DNA from 2 places in the Streptomyces liliiviolaceus genome. Region 1 is predicted to be linked to the other one. Evidence: riboswitches for the same ligand, from Rfam matches in the RefSeq annotation. Region 1 holds a riboswitch; the other holds the start of a gene.
What was found. Region 1 has a riboswitch for ZMP and ZTP ahead of J8N05_RS26165 (bifunctional 5,10-methylenetetrahydrofolate dehydrogenase/5,10-methenyltetrahydrofolate cyclohydrolase). Riboswitches for the same ligand answer to the same signal wherever they lie in the genome.

Region 1 (4,400 bases):
GAGGCCAACGGCGGCGACAATACGTCGTGTTGAGATCATGCTTTCAGCAACGGTGACAAGCTGCCCACGGACACGGCCCCGCCCGGCCCCTCACCCGACAGGCGCATCGTCACGGCTGCGCTTGCCGAGGTTCCCGGGCCGGAGGAGTCTCGAAGGAGAGGCCTTCTGCGGCCCGCTCCGCACCGCGGGCCGCGGCCTTCGTCAGTCGTCCACAAGGAGGTCCGTCATGGACACCGCGGCAGGCCCCGGCTTCGACACCGAAGCACTGCGCCGGGGCATCGAAGGCCAGGACGCGACGGCACTGCTGTCGCTGTACGCGGACGACGCGGAACTGCGTGTCGTCGACCGCAACACCCAGCCGAGCCATCCGATGGTCATACGCGGCCGTGAGCAGATCGGCACGATGCTCGCCGACGTCTACAGCCGCGACATGACGCACAAGCTGGATCGGTGCGTGGTCCAGGGGGATCACGTCGCCTTCCAGGAATCCTGTCTGTACCCCGACGGCGTCAGGGTGCTCGCGAACTCGATGATGTCGCTGCGCGACGGCAAGATCGTCGATCAGACCGTGCTCCAGGCCTGGGACGCCGAGGAGTGACGCCGAGGGTCCGGATCACCTCTCGTCTGACCTGGACCTTCTCGGCCCGGCTGGGTCCGGGGCCGCCGGCGCGGTCCCGGCCGGCCCGCGGGGCGGGCCGACGTGTGTCCGCTTCCCTCCTCCGGTCGGCACTGCGGGCGGCGCGTTCCCGTCGGTGATCCTTCCGACGGCCCGGCGGTGCCGCCCGGGTGCCGCCCAGGTGCCGCCCAGGTGCCGCCCAGGTGCCGCCCAGGTGCCGCAGTGGCTCGATGTCCTGAAGTCGCGCAATAGTTTCCTTGTGGATGGTTTTTCTGCTTACTACCTTCCTCGCCATGACAAAGACGAGCACGCCGCGCGCCGCCCTCCCGGTGGACGAGGTCACCGCCGCGGCGCGTGAACTGGCCCGGGCCGGACGGTGGCAGCGCGCGTTATGCCTCCTCGACGCCACCGTCACCTCCGAGCCGCGCGACCGGGCGGCTGTCGCGCTCGCCGGGGCGCAGATCGCCCTGGAGCGCGACTGGTTCGGCGGTACGGACACCGCGGACGCCCGGATCGCCGCCGCGGACTCGGCGATCGGCGGGCTCACCGAGCCGGTCGGGCGCTGGGACCTGGACTTCGTACGGCTGCGGCACGCGTATTTTCGTCTGCTGCTCGGGGACGGCACGTTCCGGTTCGGTCCGGCGGGCAAGGATCCCGGTGAGCTGGCGGAACTGCGGCGGAGTGCGGACGAGTTGTGCGAGCGGGCCGCCGACGACGTACGCCGGGGCTGGGCGCGGATGTATCTCGGACTGATCGTCGACAACCTGTTCGCCGAGCGGGACGAGGCGCCCGCGCACTACGAACTCGCCCTGGAAGCCGGGGAATCGGCCGACGACCTGCTGGCCCGCGAGGCGTTGCGGCATCTCGGGGACCACGACCACGACAACCTCGACCACGACCGGGCGCGGGAGCGCTGGACCCGGGCGACCGCTCTGGGCGCCCGCGCCGGGAACGTCCCCGGCACCCTCTCCCAGCAGATGCTCCTGGCCGTCCTGGCCCGCGACACGGGCGACGAACCGGCCGCCACGGCCCTCGCCACCGAGGTCGCACGCTGGGCGGAAGCGATCGGAGCCGTACGCGTACAGACCCAGGCGACGGCGTTCCTGACGAGTGAGACCTGAAACGCGGACCCGCAAGGGGCGCGGGAAACTGCGCGACCGGCCCCACCGGCCCGCACCGGCCCACATCCGAAAAGGCAGCCTGGCGGAGCCCCCGGCCGGGCGTAAAATAACCGCAGGCCGTGACTGGCGCTGAGGTGGACCACCACCGGGGAGCGGCCCGACGCAATCGTCTGAGCCGCGCGCCTGGGCATCTTCCACGACGCTCAGGAGCAGCACATGTCCCAGGCCACACTCATGGACGGCACCGCACTCGCCCGGCGGATCGTCGAGGAGACGGCGCGGCAGGCGGCCGATCTCACCGCACGCACGGGGGTGACGCCCTGTCTCGCCACCGTGCTGGTGGGCGAGGACCCGGCGTCCGTCACGTACGTACGCATGAAGCAGAACCGTTCCCGCAAGGCGGGGATCGCCTCGCGGCACGTGTCCCTGCCCGCCGAGACCACGACCGCCGAGCTGATCGGCACGCTCACCGAGCTGTCCGCCGACCCCGCCGTGCACGGCATCCTGCTCCAGCATCCGATGGGGCACCACATCGACGAGCGGGCGGCCTTCGAGGCGATCGCCCCGGAGAAGGACGTCGACGGGGTCACCCTCGCCTCCTTCTCCGCGATGAGCTTCGGGCTGCCCGGTTTCGCCTCCTGCACCCCGGGCGGGATCATGCGCCTCCTCGACGCGTACGACGTCGATCCGGCCGGTAGGCGTGCCGTGGTGGTGGGCCGCAGCGCGATCCTCGGCAGGCCGGTGGGCATGCTGCTGCTCGGCCGCGACGCCACGGTGACGTACTGCCACTCGCGCACCCCGGCCGCCGATCTGTCGTCGGTCCTGCGGGAGGCGGACATCGTGGTGGCCGCGGTGGGGCGGCCCCGGCTGATCCGCGGCGAGGACATCAAGCCGGGGGCGGTCGTCGTCGACGCCGGTTACAACGCGGGCAACGTCGGCGACGTCGACTTCGACAGCGCCCGTGAGCGGGCCTCGCTGATCACTCCCGTGCCCGGTGGGGTCGGTCCGATGACGATCGCCACGCTGCTGTCCCAGACCGTCGAGGCGGCCGTCCGGCAGACGGGAGCCTGATCAGGTGGCGTCGAACAAGGGGCGGGGCATCAGCGGATCCACGCGCTGTAGTCCATGACGTCGCCCGCCTCGACGCCGTACTCGGGCTCGTCGACGGCCGCGGTGGCCTCCAGGCCCAGGACCGCGCCGTCGGCCGGGTCCATGATCAGCATCCGGCGGTAACCGGCGCCGTCGTACACGTACGCCTGGCCGAGCCGGCCGAGGCGGTCGGTCACCTGGCCGACCGGCCTCAGCCCCTTCGCGTCCGCGAGGAGTCGCGCGAGCGCGGCGTTCTCGCGGGCGCCGAGGGTCCAGGTGTCGAGCAGCAGCGAGGTCGCGTCCAGCAGTTCGCCCGTGGTCAGCGGGGTGTCGACGTGCTGTGCCTCCCGCAGGTAGGCGCGCAGCCGCGTGACGTCGTGCGGGGGCGGTGACTGGGGCGGGGCGTCGCTCCAGCTCGGCGGGAAGGTCTGCTCGCTGATGACGTGCCCGTCGTCGACGAGGCGCGGGCCGTCGTCCGCGTCGGTGAGGACGCGCCTGCCGGGGTGGCGCGGGTCGGTCGCGACGACCAGCTCCGTGTGGCTGTCGTCGGCGTTCCAGCGCACGACGCGTTCCACGGGCAGGGTGATGGGCGGCTCGTCCTCCGACATGCCCACGCTCCACGACTGCGCATGCGTGCCCTTGCGCAGCCCGGCGGAACCGTCCGCCGCGTCCCGCTCGGCCCGTCCGACCAGCGTGTCGAGGGGTACGAGGGTGGAGTCGGCCCGGACCACCAGCGGGCGGGGCGCGGCGACGGCCGGGGTGGTGTTCGGGCCCGCGAGGAGGAGCGCGGTGGCGGTCACGGCGACCACGACGGTCGCCGCGAGCGCCCAGACGAGGCGGGTGCGGCTCCGCCTGGGCCGGCGCTCGCCAACCCTTCCTGCGCCCGTGCCCACGCCTGTGCCCGCGCTCGCGCTCGCCATGAGGTGGTTGAGCCGGCTCTCGCTCTCGTGGCTGAGCGGGCCTTCGGCGAAGCGGGGGTCGTCGTCGCGCACAGGGTTGGCCCGGCGCAGCAGTTCGAGTTCATCGGTCATGGAACTGCTCCTTCGAAGGGTCGGCGGCGGAGTCGGCGCGGGCGGTCCCGGCGTCCGGGGCCATCACGACGCGCAGGCGGTCGATCTCCGTTCTGAGGCGGCGGCGGGCCCGGTGCAGCCGCATCGCCGCCGCCCGGCTGCCGCAGCCGAGGGCCACGGCCATCTCGTCGACCCCCAGCTCCTCCCAGGCCGTGAGCCGCAGCACCTCCTGGTCGGCCGGGGAGAGGCGGGCCAGCGCGTCGTGCACCCACTCGGCGGGCCGCTCGGAGTCGGGGCTGTCCACGATCTGTCTGCCGTGCGCGGTCTCGTCGTTCCCGAGCCTGTCCATCAGCCGCCGCCGGCGCCCGTAGCCGCGTACCGCGTTCGAGAGGCAGTTGCGTGCCACGCCGTACAGCCAGGGAAGAGGGGACGCCGGCAGGTCGGACCGGCGCCGCCAGGCGACGGTGAACACCTCCGCCACCACTTCCTCGACTTCGCTCGTCCGGCCGTCCAGTCGCCGCGCAACATAGCGGCTGACCGCCCAGTAGTGCTCGCGATAGGCAG
Region 2 (4,400 bases), 5.6 Mb from region 1:
TGGACGAGGCCGCGGAGTTCGCCGGCGGCCGGGCGCTGTGGTTCTCCGAGCCGCATCTTCTGCGGCTCTGGCTGGTGGACTCGGACGGCGACTTCACCCGCTCCGTCCGGACCGCCGGACCCACGCTGCTGTGGACGCACCGGGGCGACACGACGCTCCGGCTGGAGGGCGTGGCGTCCAAGACACGGGCGGTGGAGATCGCGAGGTCGTTGGAACAGGCGCGGGCGGGGGCGCGGGAGTAGGGGACGGTGCGGGAGTACCGGCCAGTGCGGGAGTACCGGCCGGTGCGTGAGTAGGGGCCGGTGCGGTGGCGGATTTTTTTGGTGGCCGCGGAGTGGGAACCCCGGCGGGTCGGGCGGTGTACCAGAAGTGACGGGCGGTCGCGGACGGACCGGGACCGTCGTGGGCGGACCGCGCCGGGTGTGCGGGGCGCACGCGGGCGCCAGGGAAACGGCGAAACGGGGAGGGACAGCGATGCGAGGAGGGGTGGGGATGCAAGGAGAAATGGGCGCAGGGTGGCCTCGACAGGAGCCGAGCGATGGCTGAGGTGGGGGCCCGGCCGGGAGCGGGGGTTGTTGCCGGCGCCACGTTCGGCGGGTTCGGCGTGTTCACGGCGCTCGCCGCTGTCGCCGTGGCCGCCGTGGTCACCGTCGCCGCCGCGCTCGCCCTGGTCGTCGGGTTCGGGGCGGCTCGGGCTCACGCGGCGGTCCCGGGTCCGGACCGCGGCTCGCCGAATCTCGCGGTCGTCGTGGCGGGCGACGGTACGGGGCAGACCACGAGCGTGAGTTCCGGGGAGCCGGACTTCGCACGGCTCTGGCAGTTGACGGGACCGACGGCCACCGGCACGGAGAAGGTCCCGCAGGACTGGCTCGAAGGCCGTTTCCCTGCCGTGCGGGCCACGGTCATCTGGGGGACGACCGGAGTGGGCGGCTGGCCGGAGACGGACAGCGCGCCCGGGGGCGACATCTTCATGGGCCGCCAGGACCAGGTGTTCCTCGCGAAGGACGGCACGCCCTGGATCCGGTCCGACCCGGCACTCGACGTGAACGACGACGACATCCGCTGGCACCGGGCGCCGCGGTCGGTCTACGACCAGGTGCAGCGAAGGGAGTTGTTCGGTTCCGGACCCGTCGTGGGCGATGGGTCGCGCTCCGGGGACCGGGCGTGGTGGGCGGCGCCGGGGCTCTCGTCGGGCCTGGCCGCGGGACTCGTTCTCGGCTCGGGCGGCACTCTGCTGATACGCCGCGCGGCGGCCGGGCGTGAGCCGGGGCCGCCGCGGGAGTCACGACAGGAACTGATCGACTTGTGAGACGACCGGCCGGGGCCGGGGTGGCCGGGAACTCAGCCGAGGTCGATCTCCGGGTACAGCGGGAAGCCGGTGAGGAGGTCGGTCGCACGGTGGGAGATCTCGTCCGCGATCTTCGGGTCGAGGACGTGCTGGGCCTTGGAAGGGGTGCCCTTCTTGGTGGTGCCCGGTTCCGTGGTGGTCAGGACGCGGTCGATGAGGCCGGCGATCTCGTCCATCTCGGTGGCCCCGAGGCCCCGGGTGGTCAGCGCGGGCGTGCCGATCCGGATGCCCGAGGTGTACCAGGCGCCGTTCGGGTCGGCGGGGATCGCGTTGCGGTTGGTGACGATGCCCGAGTCGAGCAGGGCCGACTCGGCCTGGCGGCCGGTGAGGCCGTAGGAGGAGGCGACATCGATGAGGTTGAGGTGATTGTCCGTGCCGCCGGTGACCAGCGTGGCACCGCGCCGCATCAGGCCCTCGGCGAGGGAGCGGGCGTTGTCGACGACGGCCTGGGCGTAGTCGCGGAACTCGGGGCGGCGTGCCTCGGCGAGTGCGACCGCCTTGGCGGCCATGACGTGCGGAAGGGGGCCGCCGAGGACCATCGGGCAGCCGCGGTCGACCTGGTCGGCGAGCGACGAGTCGCACAGGACCATGCCGCCGCGCGGGCCGCGCAGCGACTTGTGGGTGGTCGTGGTGACGATCTGGGCGTGCGGCACCGGGTCGAAGTCCCCGGTGAGGACCTTGCCGGCGACGAGGCCGGCGAAGTGCGCCATGTCGACCATGAGCGTGGCACCGACCTCGTCGGCGATCTCGCGCATGATCCGGAAGTTCACGAGACGGGGGTAGGCGGAGTAGCCGGCGACGATGATCATCGGCTTGAACTCGCGGGCCGTGGCACGCAGGGCCTCGTAGTCGATGAGGCCGGTGGTGGGGTCGGTGCCGTAGGAGCGCTGGTCGAACATCTTGCCGGAGATGTTCGGGCGGAAGCCGTGGGTGAGGTGGCCGCCGGCGTCCAGGGACATACCGAGCATGCGCTGGTTGCCGAAGGCCTGGCGCAGTTCGGCCCAGTCGGCCTCGGAGAGGTCGTTGACGTTGCGGACGCCGGCCCTCTCCAGGGCGGGGGCCTCGACGCGCTGGGCGAGGACGGCCCAGAAGGCGACGAGGTTGGCGTCGATGCCGGAGTGCGGCTGGGCGTAGGCGTGCTCGGCGCCGAAGAGCTCGCGGGCGTGCTCGGCGGCGAGGGCCTCGACGGTGTCCACGTTGCGACAGCCGGCGTAGAAGCGGCGGCCGACGGTGCCTTCCGCGTACTTGTCGCTGAACCAGTTGCCCATCGCGAGGAGGGTGGCCGGGGAGGCGTAGTTCTCGGAGGCGATCAGTTTGAGCATCTCGCGCTGGTCGGCGACCTCCTGCCCGATGGCGTCGGCGATCCGGGGTTCGACGGCACGGATCACTTCGAGGGCACTGCGGAAGGCGGTGGATTCGGTGGAAAGGGGCTCTGGCATGACGGCCTCCGGACGTGGCGTTCGGCGTTCACGGTTCGGCCCAGGCGCACGGCACACGGTTCCCGGGCCGCTCCCCGATGGTCGATCCCATCCCAGCGCGCCAGTCACGGCCCGTGGATCAGCGTACCGGGAGGGCCCGCGGGAGAGGGCCCGCCGTCCACCATGCGAGCGACGGCGGGGTCCGGTCGGGAGCGGGCCCCGCCGTGGGTCGGCCGGGCCCTGCCGTGGGTCACAGGATCACGTGCGGCAGGAAGCGCGCGTATTCGTCCGTCACCAGGCCGGACGATTCGCGGATGCCGAGGCCGGCCGATTCGTGTCCGACGACCCAGGCGCCGAGGACGACCCGGTTGCCGTCGAAGGACGGCAGGGGCGCCAGCTCCTGGTAGCAGCAGGCCTCCTCGCGGACGGCGGCGGGGCCGGAGCCCGGTTCGTGGATGGTGACGCCGGCGCCCTCGCGGCCGAGGAGGGGCTTGGCCACGTATCCGCTGGTGCCGGCCAGTTCGCGGGGGCCGTCGAGATAGGCGGGGAGGAGGTTCGGGTGGTCCGGGTAGAGCTCCCAGAGGATCGCGAGGAGGGCTTTGTTGCTGAGGAGCATCTTCCAGGCGGGTTCGATCCACATCGTCGTGCCGGTGCCGCCGCCGTTGTCGAGGGTGGCGAGGACGTGCGGGGCGAAGCGGTCGGTGGTGAGCCATTCCCAGGGATAGAGCTTGAAGCAGCTGCGGATGAACCGGAGCTGCTTGTCGACGAAGCGTCCGGAGAGGCGGTCCCAGCCGATCTCCTCCATCGCGATCCAGGCGGTGTCGAGGCCGGCCTGTTCCGCGGTCTCCTTCAGATAGCCGACCGTCATGAGGTCCTCGCCGAGTTCGTCGGCGGCGGAGTGCGCGAAGTAGAGGGGGCTGCCGGGCGGGAGGAGGGAGGCCTGCTTCCGCCAGGCTTCGACGAGCCGTTCGTGGAGGGAGTTCCACTGGTCGGCGCCGGGGAAGCGTTCCTCCATCCAGAACCACTGGGGGCTCGCGGCCTCGACGAGCGAGGTCGGGGTGTCGGCGTTGTACTCCAGGAGCTTCGCCGGTCCCGTGCCGTCGTAGCGGAGGTCGAAACGCCCGTACAGGGAGGGGAGTTCGGCGCGGCGGCGCCAGGCCTCGGCGACCGGTTCCGCCACGCGCGGGTCGGTGATCCCGAGGTCGGCGAGGCGGTTCTCGGTGACGATGTGCTCGGCCGCGGCCAGGCACATCGTGTGGAGTTCCTCGACGACCTCTTCCAGGGCCTCGACCTCGGGCAGGGAGAAGACGTAGTGGGCGGACTCGTCCCAGTAGGGGCGCAGGGAGTCGTCCGGGTAGCGGGTGAGGGGGTAGATGAGGCCCTGCTCCTCGACCGTTCGCTGCCAGCCGGGGCGGGGTTCGATGGTTCGGCGTTCCACAGTCGTGTGTCCGTAGATCTGTCAGTAGTCCGTAGATCCGTCGGTGCGTTCCGTGTCCCGGTCAGCCGCCGCCGCTGCCGGAGCCCGAGCAGCCGAAGCCGTCCCGGTCGACGGCCTCGCTGCGGCTGAAGGTGCCGTCCTCGGCGCGGCCTGCGGAGACGTCGGCGTCGTAGTACCAGGCGGCGTCGACCTTGCC

Region 2: linked by a shared signal. The riboswitch ahead of J8N05_RS01785 (glycine hydroxymethyltransferase) and the one ahead of J8N05_RS26165 (bifunctional 5,10-methylenetetrahydrofolate dehydrogenase/5,10-methenyltetrahydrofolate cyclohydrolase) in region 1 are both predicted to bind ZMP and ZTP.

The regions. Positions count from the first base shown of each region.
Region 1 covers NZ_JAGPYQ010000001.1:5,995,724-6,000,123, forward strand. The annotation lists gene J8N05_RS26150 (hypothetical protein) at 1-39, opposite strand, end outside; gene J8N05_RS26155 (nuclear transport factor 2 family protein) at 227-598, shown strand; gene J8N05_RS26160 (hypothetical protein) at 910-1,737, shown strand; ZMP/ZTP riboswitch at 1,847-1,933, shown strand; gene J8N05_RS26165 (bifunctional 5,10-methylenetetrahydrofolate dehydrogenase/5,10-methenyltetrahydrofolate cyclohydrolase) at 1,954-2,808, shown strand; gene J8N05_RS26170 (CU044_5270 family protein) at 2,838-3,857, opposite strand; gene J8N05_RS26175 (RNA polymerase sigma factor) at 3,847-4,400, opposite strand, start outside.
Region 2 covers NZ_JAGPYQ010000001.1:404,057-408,456, forward strand. The annotation lists gene J8N05_RS01775 (hypothetical protein) at 1-242, shown strand, start outside; gene J8N05_RS01780 (hypothetical protein) at 539-1,309, shown strand; gene J8N05_RS01785 (glycine hydroxymethyltransferase) at 1,342-2,787, opposite strand; ZMP/ZTP riboswitch at 2,819-2,905, opposite strand; gene J8N05_RS01790 (glutathionylspermidine synthase family protein) at 3,017-4,204, opposite strand; gene J8N05_RS01795 (hypothetical protein) at 4,266-4,400, opposite strand, start outside.